DNA from 3 places in the Burkholderia sp. NRF60-BP8 genome. Region 2 is predicted to be linked to each of the others. Evidence: predicted binding sites of a transcription regulator. Region 2 holds the regulator's gene; each other region holds the start of a gene.
What was found. Region 2 encodes LexA, which represses DNA repair genes until DNA is damaged. Its sites were predicted from a motif close to ACTGTATNNNNATACAGT; they were not measured.
Positions count from the first base shown of each region.

Region 1: the regulator LexA is predicted to act here: its motif matches at 5,566-5,583, upstream of recA (recombinase RecA).
Region 3: the regulator LexA is predicted to act here: its motif matches at 3,264-3,281, upstream of imuA (translesion DNA synthesis-associated protein ImuA).

Region 1 is NZ_CP013373.1:2,854,873-2,862,278, forward strand. Features, by position in the region: gene WS54_RS26815 (TerC family protein) at 1-461, opposite strand, end outside; gene sucD (succinate--CoA ligase subunit alpha) at 619-1,500, opposite strand; gene sucC (ADP-forming succinate--CoA ligase subunit beta) at 1,569-2,735, opposite strand; gene WS54_RS26830 (DUF2889 domain-containing protein) at 2,804-3,412, opposite strand; gene recX (recombination regulator RecX) at 3,558-4,421, opposite strand; gene recA (recombinase RecA) at 4,421-5,491, opposite strand; gene WS54_RS26845 (response regulator transcription factor) at 5,680-6,408, shown strand; gene WS54_RS26850 (sensor histidine kinase) at 6,426-7,406, shown strand, end outside.
Region 2 is NZ_CP013373.1:1,674,813-1,682,218, forward strand. Features, by position in the region: gene WS54_RS21185 (permease) at 1-865, shown strand, start outside; gene WS54_RS21190 (hypothetical protein) at 967-1,389, shown strand; gene WS54_RS21195 (ABC transporter permease) at 1,427-2,260, opposite strand; gene nodI (nodulation factor ABC transporter ATP-binding protein NodI) at 2,267-3,181, opposite strand; gene WS54_RS21205 (universal stress protein) at 3,513-4,010, shown strand; gene WS54_RS21210 (DUF2939 domain-containing protein) at 4,098-4,835, opposite strand; gene WS54_RS21215 (hypothetical protein) at 4,865-5,200, opposite strand; gene lexA (transcriptional repressor LexA) at 5,226-5,873, opposite strand; gene WS54_RS21230 (sulfate ABC transporter substrate-binding protein) at 6,138-7,175, shown strand; gene cysT (sulfate ABC transporter permease subunit CysT) at 7,299-7,406, shown strand, end outside.
Region 3 is NZ_CP013373.1:3,053,749-3,061,154, forward strand. Features, by position in the region: gene WS54_RS27765 (error-prone DNA polymerase) at 1-1,116, opposite strand, end outside; gene WS54_RS27770 (Y-family DNA polymerase) at 1,123-2,610, opposite strand; gene imuA (translesion DNA synthesis-associated protein ImuA) at 2,543-3,250, opposite strand; gene WS54_RS27780 (ABC transporter ATP-binding protein) at 3,589-4,383, opposite strand; gene WS54_RS27785 (ABC transporter permease) at 4,385-5,281, opposite strand; gene WS54_RS27790 (ABC transporter substrate-binding protein) at 5,421-6,386, opposite strand; gene WS54_RS27795 (VF_A0006 family four-cysteine protein) at 6,721-7,038, shown strand; gene WS54_RS27800 (MetQ/NlpA family ABC transporter substrate-binding protein) at 7,134-7,406, opposite strand, start outside.

The sequences.
Region 1 (7,406 bases), 1.2 Mb from region 2:
ATCGGCACGCTGACGACGAGCCCGAAGATCACGAGCGCGATCCGGTGCGACGGATCGGCCTGCTCGGCGGCGCCGGCGATCGCGATCACGTTGTCGAGGCTCATGACCGCATCGGCGATCACGATCGTCTTGACGGCGTCCCACAGCCGGTCGGCCGGCTTGATGTCGTCGTGCGCGTCGGCGGCCGGCGCCATCAGCTTGATGCCGATCCACAGCAGCAGCAACCCGCCGCCGAGCTTCAGGAACGGCACGTCGAGCAGCGCGACCGCGAACGTGATCAGCGCGACACGCAGCAGGATCGCCCCCGCGGTGCCCCAGACGACCCCGCGCAGCCGCTGGTTCGCCGGCAGGTTGCGGCATGCAAGCGCAATCACGACCGCGTTGTCGCCGCCGAGCAGGATATCGATGATGACGATCTGGAGAATGGCGCCCCAGTGCAGCGAGGTCAGGAATTCGAGCATGGCGGTGAGGACAGGACGGCGGCCGCCTCGCGGGCGACCCGGTTCATCGCCGGCACATGCACGACGCATGCCCGGTGCTTACGAATTCATTGCGCGAGCATAACAAAAAACGCCGGCAAAGCCGGCGTTTTCTGCAGGACGAGCCCGACGGAAATTATTACAGCGCCTTCTTCAGCAGACGGCCCATTTCCGACGGGTTGCGCGTGACGGTGATGCCGCACGCTTCCATGATTTCCAGCTTCGCTTCGGCCGTATCCGCACCGCCCGAGATCAGCGCGCCGGCGTGGCCCATGCGCTTGCCCGGAGGCGCCGTGACGCCGGCGATGAAGCCGACGACCGGCTTCTTCATGTTGTCCTTGATCCACTCGGCGGCATTGGCTTCGTCCGGACCGCCGATTTCGCCGATCATCACGACCGCATCCGTATCCGGATCGTCGTTGAACATCTTCATCACGTCGATGTGCTTCAGACCGTTGATCGGGTCGCCGCCGATACCGACTGCCGACGATTGGCCGAGGCCCAGTGCCGTCAGTTGCGCAACGGCTTCATACGTCAGCGTGCCCGAACGCGACACGACGCCGATGCGGCCCTTGCGGTGGATGTGGCCCGGCATGATGCCGATCTTCAGTTCGTCCGGCGTGATCGTGCCCGGGCAGTTCGGCCCGAGCAGCAGCGTCTTGCGGCCTTCGCGACGCATGCGGTCCTTCACTTCGATCATGTCACGGACGGGGATGCCTTCCGTGATGCAGATCGCGAGATCGAGGTCGGCTTCGACCGCTTCCCAGATCGCAGCCGCTGCGCCTGCCGGCGGAACGTAGATGACCGACACGGTCGCGCCGGTTTCCGCCTTCGCTTCCTTGACGCTCGCGTAGATCGGAATGCCTTCGAAATCTTCGCCGGCCTTCTTCGGGTTCACGCCCGCGACGAATGCTTCGCGGCCGTTTGCGTATTCACGGCAGGCGCGCGTATGGAACTGACCGGTTTTGCCGGTAATGCCCTGCGTGATGACCTTCGTGTCCTTGTTGATCAGAATCGACATGTATTTTGACCTCTGTTCGATTGGCGTCGCGAGCTAACCGCGCCGCCATGCGTGTTCATTGAGCGCGCTTACTTGCCTGCGGCAGCCGCGACGACCTTCTGCGCAGCCTCTTCCATGCTGTCGGCCGAGATGATCGGCAGGCCCGAATCGGCCAGCATCTTCTTGCCGAGGTCTTCGTTCGTGCCCTTCATGCGCACGACGAGCGGCACGTTCAGGTTCACGGCCTTCGAACCGGCGATCACGCCTTCCGCGATCACGTCGCAGCGCATGATGCCGCCGAAGATGTTCACGAGGATCGCCTTCAGGTCCGGGTTCTTCAGCATCAGCTTGAACGCTTCGGTGACCTTCTCGGTCGTCGCGCCACCGCCGACGTCCAGGAAGTTCGCCGGCTCGCCGCCGAACAGCTTGATGGTGTCCATCGTCGCCATCGCGAGGCCTGCGCCGTTCACGAGGCAGCCGATGTTGCCGTCGAGCGAGATGTACGCGAGGTCGAACTTCGACGCCTCGATTTCAGCCGGATCTTCTTCGTCCAGATCGCGGTACGCGACGATTTCCGGGTGGCGGAACAGCGCGTTCGAGTCGAAGTTGAACTTCGCGTCGAGTGCGGTGACCTTGCCGTCGCCGGAGACGTTCAGCGGGTTGATTTCAGCCAGCGATGCGTCGGTTTCCCAGAATGCCTTGTACAGGCCTTGCAGGATCGCGCGTGCTTGCGGAATCGAAGCGGCCGGCACGCCGATCTTCGCGGCGAGGTCGTCGGCCTGGGCGTCCAGCAGGCCCGTCGACGGCTCGACGATGACCTTGTGGATCAGTTCCGGGTGCTTTTCGGCGACTTCTTCGATGTCCATGCCGCCTTCGCTCGAACCCATCAGCACGATCTTCTGCGAGATGCGGTCGACGACGAGGCTGACATACAGTTCCTGCTTGATGTCGGCGCCTTCCTCGATCATCAGGCGGTTGACCTTCTGGCCTTCCGGGCCCGTCTGGTGCGTGACGAGCTGCATGCCGAGGATCTGGTTCGCGTATTCGCGCACCTGTTCGATCGACTTCGCCACCTTCACGCCGCCGCCCTTGCCACGGCCACCCGCGTGAATCTGAGCCTTCACGACCCAAACCGGGCCGCCGAGCTCTTCCGCCACCTTGACGGCCTCGTCCACCGAGAACGCCGGCTTGCCGCGCGGTACCGCGACGCCGAATTTCCGCAGGATTTCCTTACCCTGGTACTCGTGAATCTTCATGCGTGATTCCCTTCAGTCTGAGAGTTGGATGAAATGTCGCTTGAGACGCTTCTTCGAATGATTTCCGTTCATTCCTTCGTGCTGCCTTCACCGGGCAGATCCGGCCGAATCGGGCCATACCAGCGCGGGTAGTACTGCCGCACGACCTCGCCGTCGAATCGCAGCGCGCGGCAGCGGCCGAGCTGGAACGGCGGTTCGGCGTGCACGCCGTCATGGGCCGGCCCTTCGCCGCCCTCCTCGCGCACGTTCCACACGTCACCGGCGAACGCCTGGATCGCGGCCGTCGGCAGCACGGCGCACAGTTCGGTGAGATGGGAACAGCCTGCGACGCCGGCGAGCAGCCGGTTCGCGTTGCGGCGGAAATTGCGGAAGAGATTGAGCCCGACGAGGGCCCGATAGGCGGGAGTGGCGGATTGACAGTGACCGGGATAGGGCACCCATTCCGAAGACGCTTCGGCGTCGACGACATTGAGGTCACGATCGATGGTCACGCGCAGCCAGAGTTCGTGGATCGGCAGGCCCTGGGGCCGGATGCCCGACGCAAGCGCGACATCGCGCGGCTTGTGGTCGGTCAGGCAGGCTTCGATGTCCCACAAGCCGTCGCCGCGCTCGTAGGCTTCCGCTCGGATTGCGCGTCGATGTCGCAACTGACGGGGCACGGGCTCGGATAGCGGCATGCTGGAGGTTGAGGCCGAAGAGGAAAACCCGTGGATTTTAGCATATTGGGTATTTGAGACAGTTTGCCGCGACGGCGGGTATTCCCGCCTGCCGGAAGCGGTTGCAATGCAGCAAAATCGCGCGTCACGCGCGCGACCGGGCGCGTCAGTCGTCGATCGGGAAATCGTCGCCGATTTTCAGCAACTTCACGATGGTCGCACTCGAGAAGCCGCGCGCGGCAAGGAAACGCGTCTGCTTCGCGCGCTCCGCGGGCGTTTGCGGCAGTGCACCGAATTTCTTGCGCCAGACGGCCTGCGCGCGCGTCAATTCGGTCTCGCGCAATTGGGCATGCACCTCTTCGACGAGACCGTCGCCGACCGCATGGCGCTTCAGCTCGCTGACGATGCGCGCGACGCCGACGCGCGACGCGCGACGATGCACGAGGCTCTCGGCGAAGCGCGCGTCGGACAGCCAGCCTTCCTTTTCCAGCGCATCGAGCACCGGCTCGACGGCTTCGTCCTCGCCGACGTAGGGGGCGAGCTTGCGCGCCAGCTCCGCACGGCTGTATTCGCGCCTCGACAGATAGCCGAGCGCGCGCCCCTTCAATGAGCGCGGCGGCTTCGACGACTTGCGCTCGCCTGCGCCCGGCGCGTCGCTCGAAGCAGCGCCCGACGGCACACCGGCTGCACGGCGTGTACGGCGCGGATGCTGGCTGCTGCGCGTATAGACATCTTCTGCCGCGGGCGAATCGGCTGGGCGATCGCCCGGAAAGCGGACACCGGACACGCGACGGCGCGAGCGATCGTGTGCGTCGAACGACTCGTCGTCGTCGAACGGATCGTCCGGTGCGGCAATCTCAAACGAAACGAGGGCATCGTCGGATGCCCTCGTCGCGGTGCGGTTCGCGGCGTTGCCGCCTGCGTCACGCCGATCGGCGCCCGAGGATCCGGCTCGCCGGCCGGAGCGCCCCGCCCTTTCGGGCATGTCGCGCTCCGCCGGCTCGCCAGTCTGACCTCGGCGCACAACCATTACTCTTCTTCGTCCAACGCCTCGGCTTCGTTGCCTACGCCATCGGGCATGCTGACGACACCGAGCGATTCGCGGATGCGGTTCTCGATCTCGCGCGCGATTTCCGGATTTTCGCGCAGGAATTCACGCGCGTTGTCCTTGCCCTGGCCGATCTTCTCGCCGTTGTAGCTGTACCAGGCGCCGGCCTTGTCGACGATCTTCGCCTGCACGCCGAGATCGATGATCTCGCCCTGACGCGAAATGCCCTCGCCATACAGGATGTCGAAGATCGCCTCGCGGAACGGCGGCGACACCTTGTTCTTGACGACCTTCACGCGGGTTTCGTTGCCGATCACCTCGTCGTTCTTCTTGATCGAGCCGATCCGGCGGATGTCGAGGCGCACCGACGCATAAAACTTGAGCGCGTTGCCGCCCGTCGTGGTTTCGGGGTTGCCGAACATCACGCCGATCTTCATCCGGATCTGGTTGATGAAGATCACGAGGCAGTTCGTGCGCTTGATCGTGCCGGTGAGCTTGCGCAGCGCCTGCGACATCAGGCGCGCCTGCAGACCCGGCAGCGAATCGCCCATTTCGCCTTCGATTTCGGCCTTCGGCACGAGCGCCGCGACCGAGTCGATGACGATCATGTCGATCGAACCCGAGCGCACCAGCGCGTCGGTAATTTCCAGCGCCTGCTCGCCGGTATCCGGCTGCGAGATCAGCAGTTCCGGCACATTGACGCCGAGCTTGGACGCGTACTGGACGTCGAGCGCGTGCTCGGCGTCGATGAAGGCAGCCGTGCCGCCCAGCTTCTGCAGTTCGGCGATGACCTGCAGCGTGAGCGTGGTTTTACCGGACGATTCCGGACCGTAAATCTCGACCACCCGGCCGCGCGGCAGGCCGCCGACGCCGAGCGCGATATCGAGACCCAGCGAGCCCGTGGAGACGACCTGGATGTCTTCCTTCGCTTCGCCGTCGCCCATCCGCATGATCGACCCTTTGCCGAACTGCTTCTCGATCTGTGCGAGTGCGGCCGCCAGCGCCTTGCTCTTCTCGGCGGTCATCCCGGAGCCCTTCTTGCTATCTTCCATGAATCGTCCTTTGCTATGATGAGCAGCGTCTGTCAGAGGCGCGCCCGCTTCAAGCGCTGCCCACGAATGCAGACACTGTATAAAAAAACAGTGTTTTATGCAAGCCCGCAATGCAGGCTGCGTCGTACACGGATAATTTCGGAGACAGCCGCGCCGGCATGCACGCCCGCCGGCCATCGGTCAGCAACATGCGAATCCTCATCGCCGAAGACGACAGCATACTCGCGGACGGCCTCACCCGGTCACTCCGCCAATCGGGCTATGCCGTCGATCACGTGAAGAGCGGCGTCGACGCCGACACCGCGCTGTCGATGCAGACTTTCGACCTGCTGATCCTCGATCTCGGGCTGCCGAAAATGTCCGGCCTCGACGTGCTCAAGCGCCTGCGCGCGCGCAATTCCAATCTGCCCGTGCTGATCCTGACCGCCGCCGACAGCGTCGACGAACGCGTGAAGGGGCTCGATCTCGGCGCCGACGACTACATGGCCAAGCCGTTCGCGCTCAACGAGCTCGAGGCGCGCGTGCGCGCGCTGACCCGGCGCGGCGCCGGCGGCGGCCCGACCGTCGTGCGCCATGGCTCGCTCGCGTTCGACCAGGTCGGGCGCATCGCGTACGCGAACGATCACGTGCTCGATCTCTCCGCGCGCGAACTCGGCCTGCTCGAGGTGCTGCTGCAGCGGATCGGCCGCCTCGTGTCGAAGGAACAGCTCGTCGATCACCTGTGCGAATGGGGCGAGGAAGTCAGCAACAACGCGATCGAAGTCTACGTGCACCGGCTGCGCAAGAAGATCGAACCGAGCGGCGTGCGGATCTCGACCGTGCGCGGCCTCGGCTATTGCCTCGAGAAGGTCGCGCCCGCGACGCCGGCCGACACGGCGGCGCCCCAGCCCGCGGCGGCCGGCACGCCGCTGCGCTGACGCCGGGCGGCGCCGCGATGGCCACGTCGGCCCATTCCCGCCACCCGACCGGCGCGCCGTCGTCGGCTGCCGACGAGGCGCGCGACGCGTGCTACGAGAACCCGTTCGCGCCGCCCGACGAAACCGAATCGCCCGAAACGCAGCGCCCGCGCTCGCTGTTCGGCGAAATCCTCGACTGGATGCTCGCGCCGCTGCTGCTGCTGTGGCCGATGAGCATCGCCGTCACCTATCTCGTCGCGAAGACGATCGCGAACGGCCCGTTCGACCGCGCGCTCGAGACCAACGCGTACGTGCTTGCGCGGCAGATCCATCCGGTCAACGGCGTCGCCGAGCTGACGCTGCCGGAGCAAACGCGCGACTTCCTGCGCGCGGACAACATCGACAGCGTCTACTTCCAGGTGCTCGGCACGCGCGGCGAGCTGGTCGCGGGCGAGGCCGACATGCCGCTGCCGCGCGACGAGGACCGCCCGCCGCCGGGCGTCGTCGTGTTCCGCGACGACCTGCTGCGCGGCAACGACGTGCGCGTCGCGTATACGACCGTCGCGCTGCCGCAGGCGAGCGGCGCGCAGCCCGTGCTCGTGCAGGTCGGCGAGACGCTCGACAAGCGCAACGCGCTCGCGAACGACATCATCAAGGGCGTGATCCTGCCGCAATTCGTGATCCTGCCGCTCGCGATCCTGCTCGTCTGGTTCGGGCTGTCGCGCGGGCTCGCCCCGCTCAACGCGCTGCAGGCGCACATTCGCGCGCGGCGACCCGACGACCTGTCGCCCGTCGAGGCGCAGCGCGCGCCGCCCGAGATCGAACCGCTCGTCACGTCGTTCAACGACCTGCTCGCGCGCCTCGAGCAGAACATGGCGCTGCAAAAACGCTTCATCGCCGACGCCGCGCACCAGATGAAGACGCCGCTCGCGGGCCTGCGCACGCAGGCCGAGTTCGCGCTGCGCCACCCGGTGCCGCCCGACGTGCAGCGCTCGCTCGAGCAGATCGCGACGAGCTCC
Region 2 (7,406 bases):
GGCGCTCGACTATGCGTGGGCGTACGGCAAGGCGATCTGGCAGGCGATGGTGCTCGGCCTGCTGCTCGGCTCGGCCGTGCAGGCGCTGCTGCCTGCGCACTGGGTGGCGCGCGTGCTCGGCCGCACGGGATTCGGCAGCGTCGCCGCGGGCGGGCTGCTGTCGCTGCCCGGGATGATGTGCACGTGCTGCGCGGCGCCGGTCGTGGCGGGCCTGCGTGCGCGCCATGCGTCGCCGGGCGGCGCGGTCGCGTTCTGGCTCGGCAATACGGTGCTGAACCCGGCGGCGCTGGTGTTCATGGGCTTCGTGCTCGGCTGGCACTGGAGCGCGCTGCGCATCGTGCTCGGCATCGCGATGGTGTTCGGGATCGGCTATCTGCTGAACCGCATCGCACGTCCCGAAGACCGCGGCATCGACGATGCGCAGCTCGCCGCGCTGGCGGCCGAGCAAGCCGCGGCCGGCAATCCGTTCGTCCGCTGGATGAAACTGCTCGCGCGCATGGCCGTGCGGCTCGTGCCCGAATACATCGTGCTCGTGCTGCTGCTCGGCGCCGCACGCGCATGGCTGTTCCCGCATATCGGCCCGGACATCGGCAATCATCTCGGCTGGATCGTCGCGTTCGCGGTCGCGGGCATGCTGTTCGTGATCCCGACGGCCGGCGAGGTGCCGATCATCCAGGCGATGCTGTCGCTCGGCATGGGTGTCGGCCCGGCCGCCGCGCTGCTGATGACGCTGCCGCCGATCAGCGTGCCGTCGCTCGCGATGCTCGCGCGGTCGTTCAAGCCCTACATGCTGGCGATCGTCGCGGCGCTCGTCGTCGTGTTCGGGATCGCGAGCGGCTTGCTCGCGATCGCGTTCGGGTTCTGACGCACGCAAACGGCGCGCCCGTCGCGCGCCATCGCCGTATTCATCCGGCGCCGCCGCTTCACGTGTGCGGCGCCTTTTACAAGAAGCAAACAGGAAAACGCATGACCCAACCGAAGATCCATCCTCGACTCGAAAAGGCGCTGACGCGCGGCGATCTCGCGATCCGCCAGGCCAATTCCGCGCGGGCGACTGCCGTGCTGCAGGCACTCGGCACGATGATCATCGAGGCCTCCGCAACGATCGGTGTCGAGGCCAGCATCGACATTCCGCAAGGCGATCGGATTTACGATCCCGTCAACGGCCTCTGGCCGCAGAAGATGCTGGTGTCGTTCGACGGCCCGGTGGACGAAGCCGACAAGGAAGAGCTGCGCACGGTCTATCTGCTGGCCGACGATCCCGGTACGCAGTTCCGCGTCGAATGGCATCGCGCGGACGGCAAGCTCGGTCGCCAGGAAGGCGGACCGCTCGCGACCGTCGCGTTCCTGACCGACGTCGAGATTCCGTGGAGCGACGACGACGAGTAACGTCGTCGCATGAAGCCGGCGGCCGGTGCGCCGGCCGTCAGCGCATCATCCGCCGCCGGAACAGCCACGCGGACAGCAGGAACCCACCGATCGCATAGCCGGCGAGCACCGCGACGTGCAACGCGATGTCGGTCGCCGGCCGGCCGAGCATCGCAGGGCGGATCAGCTCGACCGCGTTCGCGAGCGGCAGCGCCTGGGCCGCGTGCTGCGCGAGCGGCGGCAACTGCGCGATCGGGAAGAACACGCCCGAGAGCAGCAGCATCGGCGTCAGCACGAGCGTCTGATAGAACATGAAGAAATCGTACGACGGTGCGAGCGCCGTGACGATCATCGCGAGGCTCGCGAACGCAAGGCCGGCCAGCGCGATCACGGGCAGCACCGCGAGCATCGACGGAAACTGCGCGTAGCCGAGCCCGCCCGCGACGAGCATGATCGCGCCGCCCGACAACATCGCCTTGCTGGCCGCCCAGACGATCTCGCCGAGCACGATGTCGCCGAGTGCGAGCGGCGTATGCATGATCGCTTCCCACGTGCGCTGCACGTGCATCCGCGAGAAACCCGAATACATCGATTCGAAGCTCGCGGACATCATCACGCTCGAGCCGACCGTGCCGGCCGCGAGGAACGCGATGTACGACACGCCGTCGACGTGGCCGAGCATCAGGCCGAGCCCGAAACCCAGCCCGAACAGATAGATCATCGGATCGGCGAGATTGCCGAACATCGATGCGAGCGCGAGCTTGCGCCACACGAGATAGTTGCGCCGCCACACGGCGATCCAGTTGCTGGCGTTCGCCGGCATCGCTATCGCGAGGCGCGATTCGCGCGGCGGGGCCGATGGCGTGGTAGCGGAATAGTGACGGACGTCCATGGTCGATCAATCCTGCATCTCGCGGCCCGTGAGCCGCAGGAACACATCCTCCAGATTGGCCGGGCGATGCAGATAGCGCAGCCCCGGACGGCCCTTGAGTCGTGCGCTGACCGGTTCGGGGTCGGTCACATAGCAGAATAGCGTCTCGCCGCTGATCTCGGTGTGCTTCGCGAATGCGGACAACTCGTCGCGCAGCGCGGCCGGATCGGGCCCGTAGATCTCGATCACGTCGCAACCGATTTCCGATTCGATCAGCGCGTGCGGCGCACCTTCGGCGATCTTGCGGCCTTCCTCGATCACGCACAGCCGATCGCACAGGCGCTCGGCTTCCTCCATGAAATGCGTGGTGATCAGGATCGTCTTGCCGCGCGCGAGCAGCGAGCGCAGCCGCTCCCACATCAGGTGCCGCGCCTGAGGGTCGAGGCCCGTCGTCGGTTCGTCGAGCACCAGCACATCGGGATCGTTGACGAGCGCGCGGGCGAGCGTGAGGCGGCGCTTCATGCCGCCCGACAGCTCGCCGACTTTCGCATCGGCCTTGTTCTCGAGCTTCGCGAATTCGAGCAGCGGCGGCACGAGTGCGCGCGCGGCCTGCGCCGACATCCCGAAATAGCGGCTGAACACGAGCAGGTTTTCCCGGACCGTGAAGTCGGGGTCGAGGTTGTCGAACTGCGGGACGACGCCGACCCGCCGGCGCGCATGTCGCGCACGCGATGGAACCGGTTCGCCGCACAGCGAAATGGTGCCTGCATCGGGATGCGCGAGGCCGAGCAGCATCTTCAGCGTCGTGGTCTTGCCGGCGCCATTCGGCCCGAGCAGGCCGTAGCATTCGCCGGCCTTCACGTTGAAGGACAGACCGTCGACGACGAGCTTGTCGCCATAGTGCTTTTCGACGTTGCGGAAATCGATCGGTACGACGGACATGGGCGGGTTGTCGTTGTATGCGGATACGTTCCGTTGCCGGTTGCGTGGCGGGCCGGCGAACGGATCGCGCGAATGCGTGTCACATGGGCATGGCCGAAGCATACGACGCCGGTGCGACGCGATCCGCTCCAGATGGAACGGGCCATTCTAGTGCATCGGCTGCATCGCTTCAGCGCATGCCTGCACGGTGCGATGCAGGTGCGCACCGATCGTGCACCGCATCATCGCGCACGCGCCGCGCGGGGCGAATCAGCGTTTTCCATCCCTTGCGTCCTGAATTGCGGCGCACCATGATGAATGCGTAGGCTCGTTGTCGCGATAGGGAGGCTCCATGGCTAGCTACAACAAGATTTTGCTGTGCTACGACGGCACGCTCGAAGGGCGCAAGGCGCTGCGTTGCGGCGCCAATCTCGCAATGGACCTGAAGGCCGAAACGCATTTGCTGTCGGTCGTCGACATGCGTTCGAGTATTGCGCAAAGCGCAGGCTTGCTGACCGATGTCGCATGCGGGCGCTTCGAGGAAACCGCGCGCGAAATCCTGCAGGAAGGCGTGAACTGGCTGCGCGAGCGCGGCGTCCAGGCCGAAGGCCATTTCGCGTTCGGTTATCCGATCGACGAAATCGCGAATCTCGCGTCGGAGCTGAAGGTCGATCTCGTCGTCGTCGGCCACCGGTGCCGCAGCGGATTGTCGAGATGGTGGATGGGGTCGGGCAACACGCAACTGCTCGATCGCGTGAACTGCAGCATTCTGGTGGCGTGTTCGTCGGCGGAAGAGCAGAAGGCCGAAATCGCGCGCGAGCGTGAAGCAACCCTCGCGAGCGGCAAATGATCTAAAGGCCGGATGGCCGCCTGACCGGCGATGCATGCCGGTCAGGCGGCGCACGGCATCGGTAGTGCGCGCGTTGATCGCGGCCTGCTACGCATGCAGGTCGATGCCGGACAATTTCCACGAGAACAGCCCGAAGCGGTGGAAGATCGCCGCATAACGCGTGCCGTCGGCGCTGCGCTGATACGTCACGACGAATTCATCGATATTTCGGTAGCCCGCGCTGGTTTGCTGCTGGTGCGGCGCTGGCGCTGCTTCGCTCGGGCTGGCCGGTGCGGCGGGCGCGGGTGCCGGTGCCGATGCCGATGCCGATGCCGATGCCGCCGAAGCGGCCGTGTTGCCGCCCGGTGCGCCGGCACTTGCCGGCGCAGGATGGGCAGGTGGTGCGGCAGGCGTGTTGCCGGGTGCATTGCCTGCTGGCGGCCGGTTTGACCATTCGGGCGGACGCTCGCCCGGATTGCCGCGCGGCGGCAATCCGCTCATCAGTGCGGCGACACCCTCCGGGGTCGCGTACGCATCCACCAGCGGGCCGATCAGCGCAGACCCGATCAGCGCGCCGAGCACCGCGAACGGATTGTTTTTCTTCACGGCGTCGATCCGGCGCATCAATTCTTCCGTGACTTGCTGCTTCAGGCTGATGCGCAGCGACGGAAAGTCGACATATTCGCTGATCGCCTGTGCATCACGCGCATCGATGGCCGATTTCAGGCGACCGAGCGCGACATACGGCGACGCGTACGCATAGCCGAGCGTCGCAATGACGGCGACGATCAGCACGACGATCAGCAGGGGCTTGAGGCGCCGTGCGCGGCGCGACGATCCAGTCACGTTGCCTCCGGTGCGGGAACGTTCCGAAATCAGAGACCGCCCGGCGTGGCCGATCGTTCCTCCGCAATGCAGCGATCGATCATTCGGCACACGGCATCGATCGTACCCACCATGATCAGGCGCGAGCGGCCGTGATAGACGCGCACCGGCGCGCGGCGTGCGGGTTCCGCGTGATTCAGACCGGCATTCAGCGATACCCGCGCGAATGCGGGAAGCGCTGACGGCAGCAGGGACGCCTGCCGTTCGACTGCGACTTCTTGTTGCACTGGCGCTGCCGCGGACAGCGGCGCGCAGGGCGTGCGGCCGCGCAGATGACGCAGGCGACCGAATTGACGGAAAGGCAGCAGGCGGGCAAGGCGTTCCATGATGTTCTCCTGGAGAGACGGAATGTCAGAGTTCGCCCGAGCGGATCAGCCCGACGGCGATGCCTTCCAGCGCGAAATCCGCGCTGCCGGCCTTGACGAAGATGTTTTCGTAATCCGGGTTCTCCGCGATCAGCTCGAGGCCGCCGGGCCGGCGCATCAGGCGCTTGACCGTGACGTCGTCGCCGAGACGCGCGACGATGATCTGGCCGTCCTTCGCTTCCGTGCGCTTCTGCACGGCGAGGAGATCGCCGTCGAGAATGCCGGCGTCGCGCATCGACAGGCCGCGCACCTTCAGCAGGTAGTCGGGCTTGCTGGTGAACAGCGCGGGATCGCACGCGTAATGCTGCGAGATATGCTCCTGCGCGAGGATCGGGCTACCGGCCGCGACACGGCCGACGAGCGGCAGCGACAGTTGCATCAGGCCGGCGTGCGGCAGCGTGAATTGGTGCGGGGCATCGTCGATGCCGAGCAGCCGGATGCCGCGCGATGCGCCGGCGGCCAGCTCGATCACGCCCTTGCGCGCCAGCGCGCGCAGATGCTCCTCGGCCGCATTCGGCGAGCTGAAGCCCAGTTCGGCCGCGATCTCGGCGCGGGTGGGCGGGAATCCGGAGCGCTCGATCGCGCGACGGATCAAGTCGAACACTTGCTGCTGACGGGCGGTGAGTTTGGTCATGGCTCAACTGTATGGATAGACAGTGAGCTGTATTTTTATACAGTACTTGGTGAATTTCAAGTGTTACTTGAGGTTCGACGCGATCGCGCCGATTCCGGCGCGATTTCGCGACGCCCGGACGCCGGTTTGTCCGCCGCAACCGTCCGCCCCGCATGCGTTAGCACTTTTGAGTATTAAAAAATGAGGAACGATTATTTTTAATCATGTAACCCGTTCGCTAGACTGGCCCGACATCGCAATACCGACAACACTGGAGAACCAAGGATGGCGAAGCGCAATACGGGGCTGGTGGGCGGCGTGGGCCGCCTGATCGCGACACTCGCGCTGGGCGCGGCGGCGGCGCTGGGCGTCGCGGCGCATGCGCAGGCCGATACGACTTTCCTGAACGTGTCGTACGACCCGACGCGGGAGCTGTATCAGGATTTCAACCAGGCGTTCGGCAAGGAGTGGAAGGCGAAGACGGGCGAAACCGTCAACTTCAAGCAGTCGCACGGCGGCTCGGGCGCGCAGGCGCGCTCGGTGCTCGACGGCCTGCAGGCCGACGTCGTCACGCTGGCGCTGGCGTACGACATCGACGCGCTCGCGAACAAGGGGCTGGTGAGCAAGGATTGGCAGAAGCGCCTGCCCGACAACGCGTCGCCGTACACGTCGACGATCGTGTTCCTCGTGCGCAAGGGCAATCCGAAGGGGATCAAGGACTGGGACGACCTGACCAAGCCGGGCATCTCGATCGTCACGCCGAATCCGAAGACCTCGGGCGGCGCGCGCTGGAACTACCTGGCCGCATGGGCATACGCGCTGCACAAGCCGGGCGGCAACGAGCAGACGGCGAAGGAATTCGTCACGAAGCTCTACAAGAACGCCGGCGTGCTCGATTCGGGCGCGCGGGGCGCGACGACGAGCTTCGTGCAGCGCGGGATCGGCGACGTGCTGATCGCGTGGGAAAACGAGGCGTTCCTGTCGGTCAAGGAATTCGGTACCGACAAATTCGAGATCGTCGTGCCGTCGGTGAGCATCCTGGCCGAGCCGCCCGTCGCGGTGGTCGACAAGGTGGTCGACAAGAAGGGCACGCGCAAGCTGGCCGAGGCCTACCTGAACTTCCTGTACAGCCCGCAGGGCCAGGAAATCGCGGCGCGCAACTATTACCGGCCGCGTTCGAAGAACGTGCCGGCGGAGCTGACCAAGCAGTTCCCGAAGCTGAAGCTGTACACGGTCGACGACACGTTCGGCGGCTGGACGAATGCGCAGAAGACGCATTTCGCGGACGGCGGCGTGTTCGATTCGATCTACAAGCCGCAGTAACGCCATAACGACAAGCGGCGCGCCACGACAGCGCGCCGCATCCCCGACGGCCCGCCGGCGCGATTCGTTGCGCCGGCGTTTGCGTCGGGCCCATGAGCAGCATCGACCCAGCAAGAGCATCCGATGACGACGTACACCTTTCGCAAGCCGAGCGCGCTGCCCGGTTTCGGCGTGACACTCGGCATCACGGTGGCCTATTTGAGCCTCGTGGTGCTGATTCCGCTCGCCGCC
Region 3 (7,406 bases), 1.4 Mb from region 2:
ATAGCAGACCACCGAATTCGCGGCCGAGCCGCGGCCCTGGCACAGGATGTTCCGGCTGCGCGCGTACTTGACGATGTCGTAGACGGTCAGGAAGAACGGTTCGTAGTTCAGCTTTGCGATGAGCGCCAGTTCGTACCGGATCTGCTTCGCCACTTTTTCAGGCACGCCATTCCAGTAACGTCGAGCCACGCCCGCCCACGTCTCCTGTTTCAGGTAACTGGTCGGCGTATGTCCGCGCGGCACGAGTTCAAGGGGATACTCATACTTCAATTCGCCGAGAGAGAAATGGCAACCGTCGAGAATCGCGCAAGTCTCGGCGATCTCCGCCGGCGAAAACAGCTTCGCGATCCGGTTCCGTGCGCGCAGATGCTGTTCCGCGTTCGGTGCGAGCGCATACCCGCATTCCGAAACCGGCATCCCAATGCGGATCGCCGTCATCACGTCCTGCAGCGGCTTGCACGAGCGCCTGTGCATCGTCACGTCGCCGAGCGCGACGACGCGCACGCCGCGCCGCGCGCCCACCTCGCGAATCTCGTCGCGCTGCGGGCCGTCCAGCGCACGCTGCAACTGCACGAGCCCGAGCCGCGCCCGCTCGCCGAACGTCGCGCGAAACCACGCAACCTGCGCATCGAGCACGTTTGCACGCACCGGATACGCGGGCACGAGGATCGCGAAGCACTCGGGCATACCGCGCAGATGGGCGAATGCCTCGGGCGGCCTTGACAGCATTTTCGACGTCAGCCGGTACGTGCCCTTCGGCGCTTCCATCCGCCGCCACGAGATGAGCTCGGACAGGTTGCCGTAACCCTCGCGGTTCTGCGCGAGCAACACGAGCCCGAACGCGCCGGGGCCCGGATCGTAGCCGGGCGGCACATCGTCCGGCGTCACCTCGAAATACGAGCCGACGATCAGCGGCAATCCGGCTGCCTTCGCCGCGACATGCATCCGCGGCGCGCCCGCGAGCGAGCATTCGTCGGTGATCGCGATCCCGCGATAGCCGAGTTCCACGGCGCGCTCGACCAGTTCTTCCGCATGCGATGCGCCGTGCAGGAACGAAAAGTTCGAGCGACAGAACAGTTCCGCATAGTCCGGAAGCAACATGTACTCCGTCGTCATCGCCGCTCACCCGAACAGGCCGTGCAGAAACCAATGCGGGTTCGCCTGGCTGCTCATGCGCTCCTTGAATATCCAGTAGCACGCGCCCTCTTCGTCCTGCGCAACGTAGTAATCGCGCTCGGCCGTTTGACCGTCGAACCACCCCGCCTCGATCCGCTCGGGCGACGACATCGTCCTGAGCGGCGTATGAAACACCGGCCGGTTCTCGCGCATCAGCAGCGGCAGCGGCTCCGCCAGCAGCCACGCCGGACGCGGCGGCACCGCCGGCGGCGCGCCCGCCGGCTTGCCGGCCTGCGCATCGAGCGACACCCAGCGGTTCGCCACCTCGGGCCGATGATCGGCCGCCGGTACCGCGCGCAGCACGCTCTCCGCGCCGAGCCGCGCGACCAGCAGCTCGAACAGGCGCGCGCGCGTCTCCTTCGTGCCGCCCGGCTCCGGGAACAGATCGTCGGCCGGCGGCGCGACCGATTCGACACGCGTGGCCTTCAGCCGCACCGCGATCACCGCGGCCGGCAGCTCGACGCGCGCGAGCCGTTCGCCGAGCAGCCGCATGAAATGCACCTCGTCGCGCACGGGCGCGGCGAACGCGAGCTCGAGCGGGGTCGGCGGCACGGCCTGACGGCCGCGCTCGTGCTCGAGCTCGAACGTCATCGCGGCCAGCGACAGTTGCCGCGCGGCCAGCCAGCCGCACAGCTGCACGACGAGCCGCCGCGCGGCGAACAGCACGGCTTCCGCGTATTCGACGCGCTCCGGCAATTCGAGCCGCACGTCGAACACCGGCGGCACCGCCATCCACGCGAGCGGCTCGACCGCGTCGCCGTACGCCCGATCGAGCGCGGCCAGCAGCGCGGGACCGCAGCGCCGCTGCAGCCCCGCGCGCGGCAGGCGGCGCAAATCGGCGAGCGTGCGGCAGCCGAGGCCGTCGAACCAGCCCGCATAGGGCCGTGCGTCGGGCAGCAGCACGCACGGCAGCCGATCGAGCGCGCGAACGAGCGACGCGTGCCCGGCGACCCGGCGCCGGATCCGTGCGCGAGACGACACGCGTGCGAGCAGCCACGCGCCGCCGCCGGTCGGCGCGGCGGACAGGCGCGCGGCATAGCCGAGCGCCGCGAGCGTCGCGCGCACTTGCCGGCACAGCGACGGCAGCCCGCCGAACAGCCGCAGGCTCGGACCGACGTCGACGATCAGCGTGGCTTCGTCGCCGAGCGCGACGCATGGCGAAAAGCGCAACAGCGCGAGCGCGACCGCACGCAGCGCATCGGCTTCGCGCGCGGGATCGCGCTCGACGAGGTGCGTGTCGGGCGCGAGCGTCAGCACGCCGCCGCGCTTCATGCCCGCACGCACGCCTTGCCGGCGCGCGACCGCGTCGGCGATCAGCACGGCACCGTGTTCGAGCACCGCGCAGCCGGCGTCGACCGCCTCGCCGTCAGACGGCGGCGCGGCGCACACGTCGAGCGGCAGGCGCGGCAGATGGATGCCGAGCAAGACGCGCATAGCGGCTCTCCACGATCGGGGATGGCAGGTCGAGCTCGAGCGGCTCGCTGCGCGCGGGCCCGCGACGCTTGACGATGTCGAGCGACACGCCGCCCGGCACCGGATACAGCGCGACGCGCAGCACGGCCGGCGACGGCTGCCGCGCGGCCGCCAGCGGACGCAGCATCACGAACAGCGTGTCGCCGGTGCGCGCGGCCGCGAGATGCAGGCGCCGCAGCGCATCGGGGCGCGCGTCCTGCCAGAGCAGCAAGGCCCCGCAGCAGCCCGCCTTGAGCGCCTGCTCGGCCGCCCACAGCGCATCCGTGCGGCTGCCGGCACGCAGCCACAGCAGCGCGTCGGGCGGCACGCCGAGACCGGCGAGTGCGCTTGCATGCGGCACCTGCGGCGGCGCGACGAGCGCGAGCGGCCGCCGTGCGCTGACGGTGCGCGCGAGCGCGGGCGCGAGCAAGCGCATCTCGCCGCAGCCCGGCTGCGCGGCCAGCAGCTCGACGAGCCCGCCGACCGGCCAGCCGCCGCCCGGCAATTCGGCGGACAGCGGCGCGAAGCCCGTGTCGATCGTGCGCAGACCGCCGCGCGCGAGCTGCGAGCCGCGCCATAGCGACGGATGAAGGGATTCGGGGGACAGGGATGAGGCGGACATCATGCGGCTCGATGCTGTATGGATATACAGTATAGAGGATCGCAACGGGCGCTGTCAGGCCTCAACAAAAAGGGACATGCAGATCGTCGGGAAGGCCGGGGAGGGCCGGAACGCACGCGTCCGCTGCTGCGAAGTCGAAGGCCGTGCCGACGCGACGGAACGGCCGTATTCCGCATACGAAAACGGACCGCTCGACCGACGCCAAACCTGCGCGCCGGCCGGGCAGCCCGGGCAGCCGTCCGGTCGATCAGCCCGGCTCAGCCTGAATCAGCCGGGATCCGGCGAAAGCAGCCGGGAACACCCGAGAGACCAGCCAAAACAGCCGAAAGCAACCCAATTCACCCCAGCAACAACGCGTCGTCGTCGAGCTGCTCGTGCCGCACCTTCTCGAACATCTGCAGCAGGTCCGGCACATCGAGTCCGCGGCGCGCATCGCCCGACACGTCGAGCACGACCTGCCCCTGGTGCAGCATCACCGTGCGGTCGCCATAGTCGAGCGCCTGCCGCATGCTGTGCGTGACCATCATCGTCGTCAGCTTGCTCTCGGCGACGATGCGCGCGGTCAGCTCCAGCACGAACGCGGCCGTCTTCGGGTCGAGCGCGGCCGTGTGCTCGTCGAGCAGCAGGATGCGCGACGGCCGCAGCGACGCCATCAGCAGGCTCACGGCCTGCCGCTGGCCGCCCGACAGCAGCCCGATCCGGTCGGTCAGCCGGTTTTCCAGTCCGAGATTCAGGAGCCGCAACTTGTCGCGGAACAGCTCGCGCGACGGGCGATCGAGCGCGGCCCGGAAACCGCGCCGCACGCCGCGCGCCATCGCGAGCGCCATGTTCTCCTCGATCGTCAGCGCCTCGCAGGTGCCGGCCATCGGATCCTGGAACACGCGCGCGACGAGGTGCGCGCGGTCCCACGCGGCCTTGCGCGTGACGTCCGTGCCGTCGATCGCGATGCGTCCCGCATCGACGGCCTGGTCGCCGCTGATCGCGTTCAGGAAAGTCGACTTGCCGGCGCCGTTCGAGCCGATCACCGCGACGAACTGGCCGTCGGGAATCTCGAGCGACAGCCCGCGCAGCGCGCGCGTCTCGATCGGCGTGCCGGGATTGAACGTGAGTTTCAGGTCTTGTGCGGACAACATGTCATGCCCCTCCGTTCTTGCGCGCGAACAGCTTCTTGCGCGTCGCCGGCAGCACCAGCGCGATCGTGACGAGCGCGGCCGTCACGAGGTTCAGGTCCTGCGCCTTCAGGCCGATGAATTCGCTGTTCAGCGCGAGCGCGATGAAGAAGCGGTAGACGATCGCGCCGAGCACGACGGCGAGCGTCGTCAGCACCAGCCGGCGTGCGGGCAGCAGCGTCTCGCCGATGATCACCGCGGCCAGCCCGATCACGATCGTGCCGATCCCCATCGAAATGTCCGAGCCGCCCTGCGTCTGCGCGAACAGCGCGCCCGCGAGCGCGACGAGCGCGTTCGACAGCGCCATCCCGGCGAGCGTCGCGCGACCGGTCGCGATGCCTTGCGCACGCGCCATCCGCGGATTCGCGCCGGTCGCGCGCATCGCGAGGCCGAGCTGCGACGAGAAGAACCAGTCGAGGCCGAGCTTCGCGACCACGACGACGATCGCGAGCAGCGCCGGGCGCAGCACGTAATCGGGCATCCAGTCGGGCTGCAGCACGGTGAACAGCGTCGGCTCGGTGATCAGCGGCACGTTCGGCCTGCCCATGATCCGCAGGTTCACCGAGTAGAGCGCGATCATCATCAGGATACTGGCGAGCAGATCCATGATCTTCAGGCGCACGTTCAGCCAGCCGGTGACGAAGCCGGCCAGCGCGCCCGCGACGATCGCGAGCAGCGTCGCGGAAAACGGGTCGTAGCCGGCCGAGATCAGCGTCGCGGCGACCGCGCCGCCGAGCGGAAAGCTGCCGTCGACGGTGAGGTCGGGGAAGTTGAGGATGCGAAACGAGATCAGCACCCCGAGGGCGACGAGGCTGAAGATCAGGCCGATCTCCAGGGCGCCCAGAAACGAGAACAGAGACATGATGGGGAAATCCTGTTGCTTCCCGGCCGGACGTGTACGGCCGGGCGAAGCGAACGGGCGGCCCGGGTGGGAGCCGCCCGTCCGGCGATGTCGTCGAGGCCCGGATCGGGCCTGCAAGCGCGGCGCTCGGGCCGCGGGCTTACTTGATGACCGTCTTCGCTTCCTTCACGAGATCCGGCGCCAGCGTGACGCCCTGCTTCGCGGCCGCGCCCGTATTGACGAACAGTTCGAGGTTGCTGCTCGTCTCCGACGCGATCGCGCCCGGCTTCTCGCCCTTCAGGATGCGCGCGACGACCTTGCCGGTCTGCCGGCCCAGATCGCCGTAATTGATGCCGAGCGCCGCGATGCCGCCGCGCTTCACGCTGTCGGTGTCGCCGGCGACGAGCGGAATCTTCGCTTCGTTCGCGACCTTCACCAGCGCTTCGTACGCGGACACGACGTTGTTGTCGGTGTTCGTGTAGATCACGTCGACCTTGCCGATCAGGCTCTTCGCGGCCGGGCCGATGTCGACGGTGCGCGGTGCGGCCGCTTCCTTCAGCGCCATTCCCTGCTTCGCGAGGAGCTCCTTGAGCTCCTTCACGACGACGACCGAATTCGCCTCGCCCGGGTTGTAGACCATGCCGACCGTCTTCGCATTCGGCACGACGCGCTTGATCAGTTCGACCTGGCGGTCGAGCGGCAGCTTGTCGGATACGCCCGTCACGTTGGTGCCCGACGGCCCCCAACCCTTCACGAGCTGCGCGGCGACCGGATCGGTCACGCCCGAGTAGACGACCGGCACGCTCTTCGTCGCCGCGACGACCGACTGCGCGGCCGGTGTCGCGATCGCGACGATCACGTCGGGCTTGTCGCCGACGAACTTGCGCGCGATCTGCGCGGCCGTGCCCGTGTTGCCCTGGGCGCTCTGGTATTCCCACTTGAGCTTGTCGTCGCCGTAACCTTGCGCCTTCAGTTCGGCGCGCACGCCGTCGCGGATCGCATCGAGCGCCGGATGGTCGACGATCGACAGGACCTTGACCGTCTGCGCGTGCGCGACGCCGGCCAGCGCGAGTGCGGCGACGCCGGCCGTGATCGAACGGATCGCGAGAGTCTTGAAACGATTCATGGGTGAGTCTCCCCCGTATTGTGTCGGTTCTGGATGATGGATTCCCGCCGCCGTCAGGCGGGCGCCGCCGCACGTGCGGGACGCGGGCGATCGGCCCACGCACGCTCCGGGAAAGCGTGCGGCGGCGAACGCACGAGGATACCATTTCCGCAGACCACCGCCTGACTCCGCGCTTTCGCGCGAGCGGCCGATGCGCGGCGCCGCCGCGCCCCCATGAAATGCCTGGAAAGCCCGGCTGGCGGCGCTCCGCGCCGGTCCCGGCGCAACGCGCCAGCCGCGCTCGCGGCTTTACGTTATGCTGTCCGCCGACCCGATCCACACCATCGGAGGGGACATGAAACGAACGATTCGCGCGATCGCCTTCGCGGCCTTCGCCGCCGTCACGCAGGCGCTGCCGGGCGCGGCATTCGCGCTGACCGACGGCAGCGCGCAATACGACGACTGCATGCTCAATGCGCTGCGCGAAAGCCGCAACGGCGCCGCCGCGCAGTTGATCCAGCGCTCGTGCGACGCGCTGTACCGCAACAACGCGATGCTGCTGCCGCGCGAGCGGCGCTATCACGAGTGCGTCGTGCAATCGTTGCCCGGCGTGCGCGACAACTATGCGATCCAGCAGATCATGGCGATCTGCTCGCGGCGCGGCGAGATGTAGGGCAGGCGCGCGCCTGCCGCGCCAATGAAAAAAGGGCCTGCGCGAGCAGGCCCTTTTCGTTCAGCGGTCCGACCGGTGAGCGGGGTGAGCGGCGTTCAGAACGACGCGACCATCGAGCCCTTGAACTGCTTCTTGATGAATTCCTTCACTTCCGGCGACTGGTACGCCTTGACCAGCTTCTTCACCCACGGCTGATCCTTGTCCTTCGCGCGCACGGCGATCAGGTTCGCGTACGGGCTCGTCAGCGATTCGAGCGCGATCGCGTCCTTGGTCGGCTGCAGGTTCGCGGCGAGCGCGTAGTTCGTGTTGATCACGGCCGCGTCGACGTCCGACAGCACGCGCGGCAGTTGCGCGGCGTCGAGTTCGGA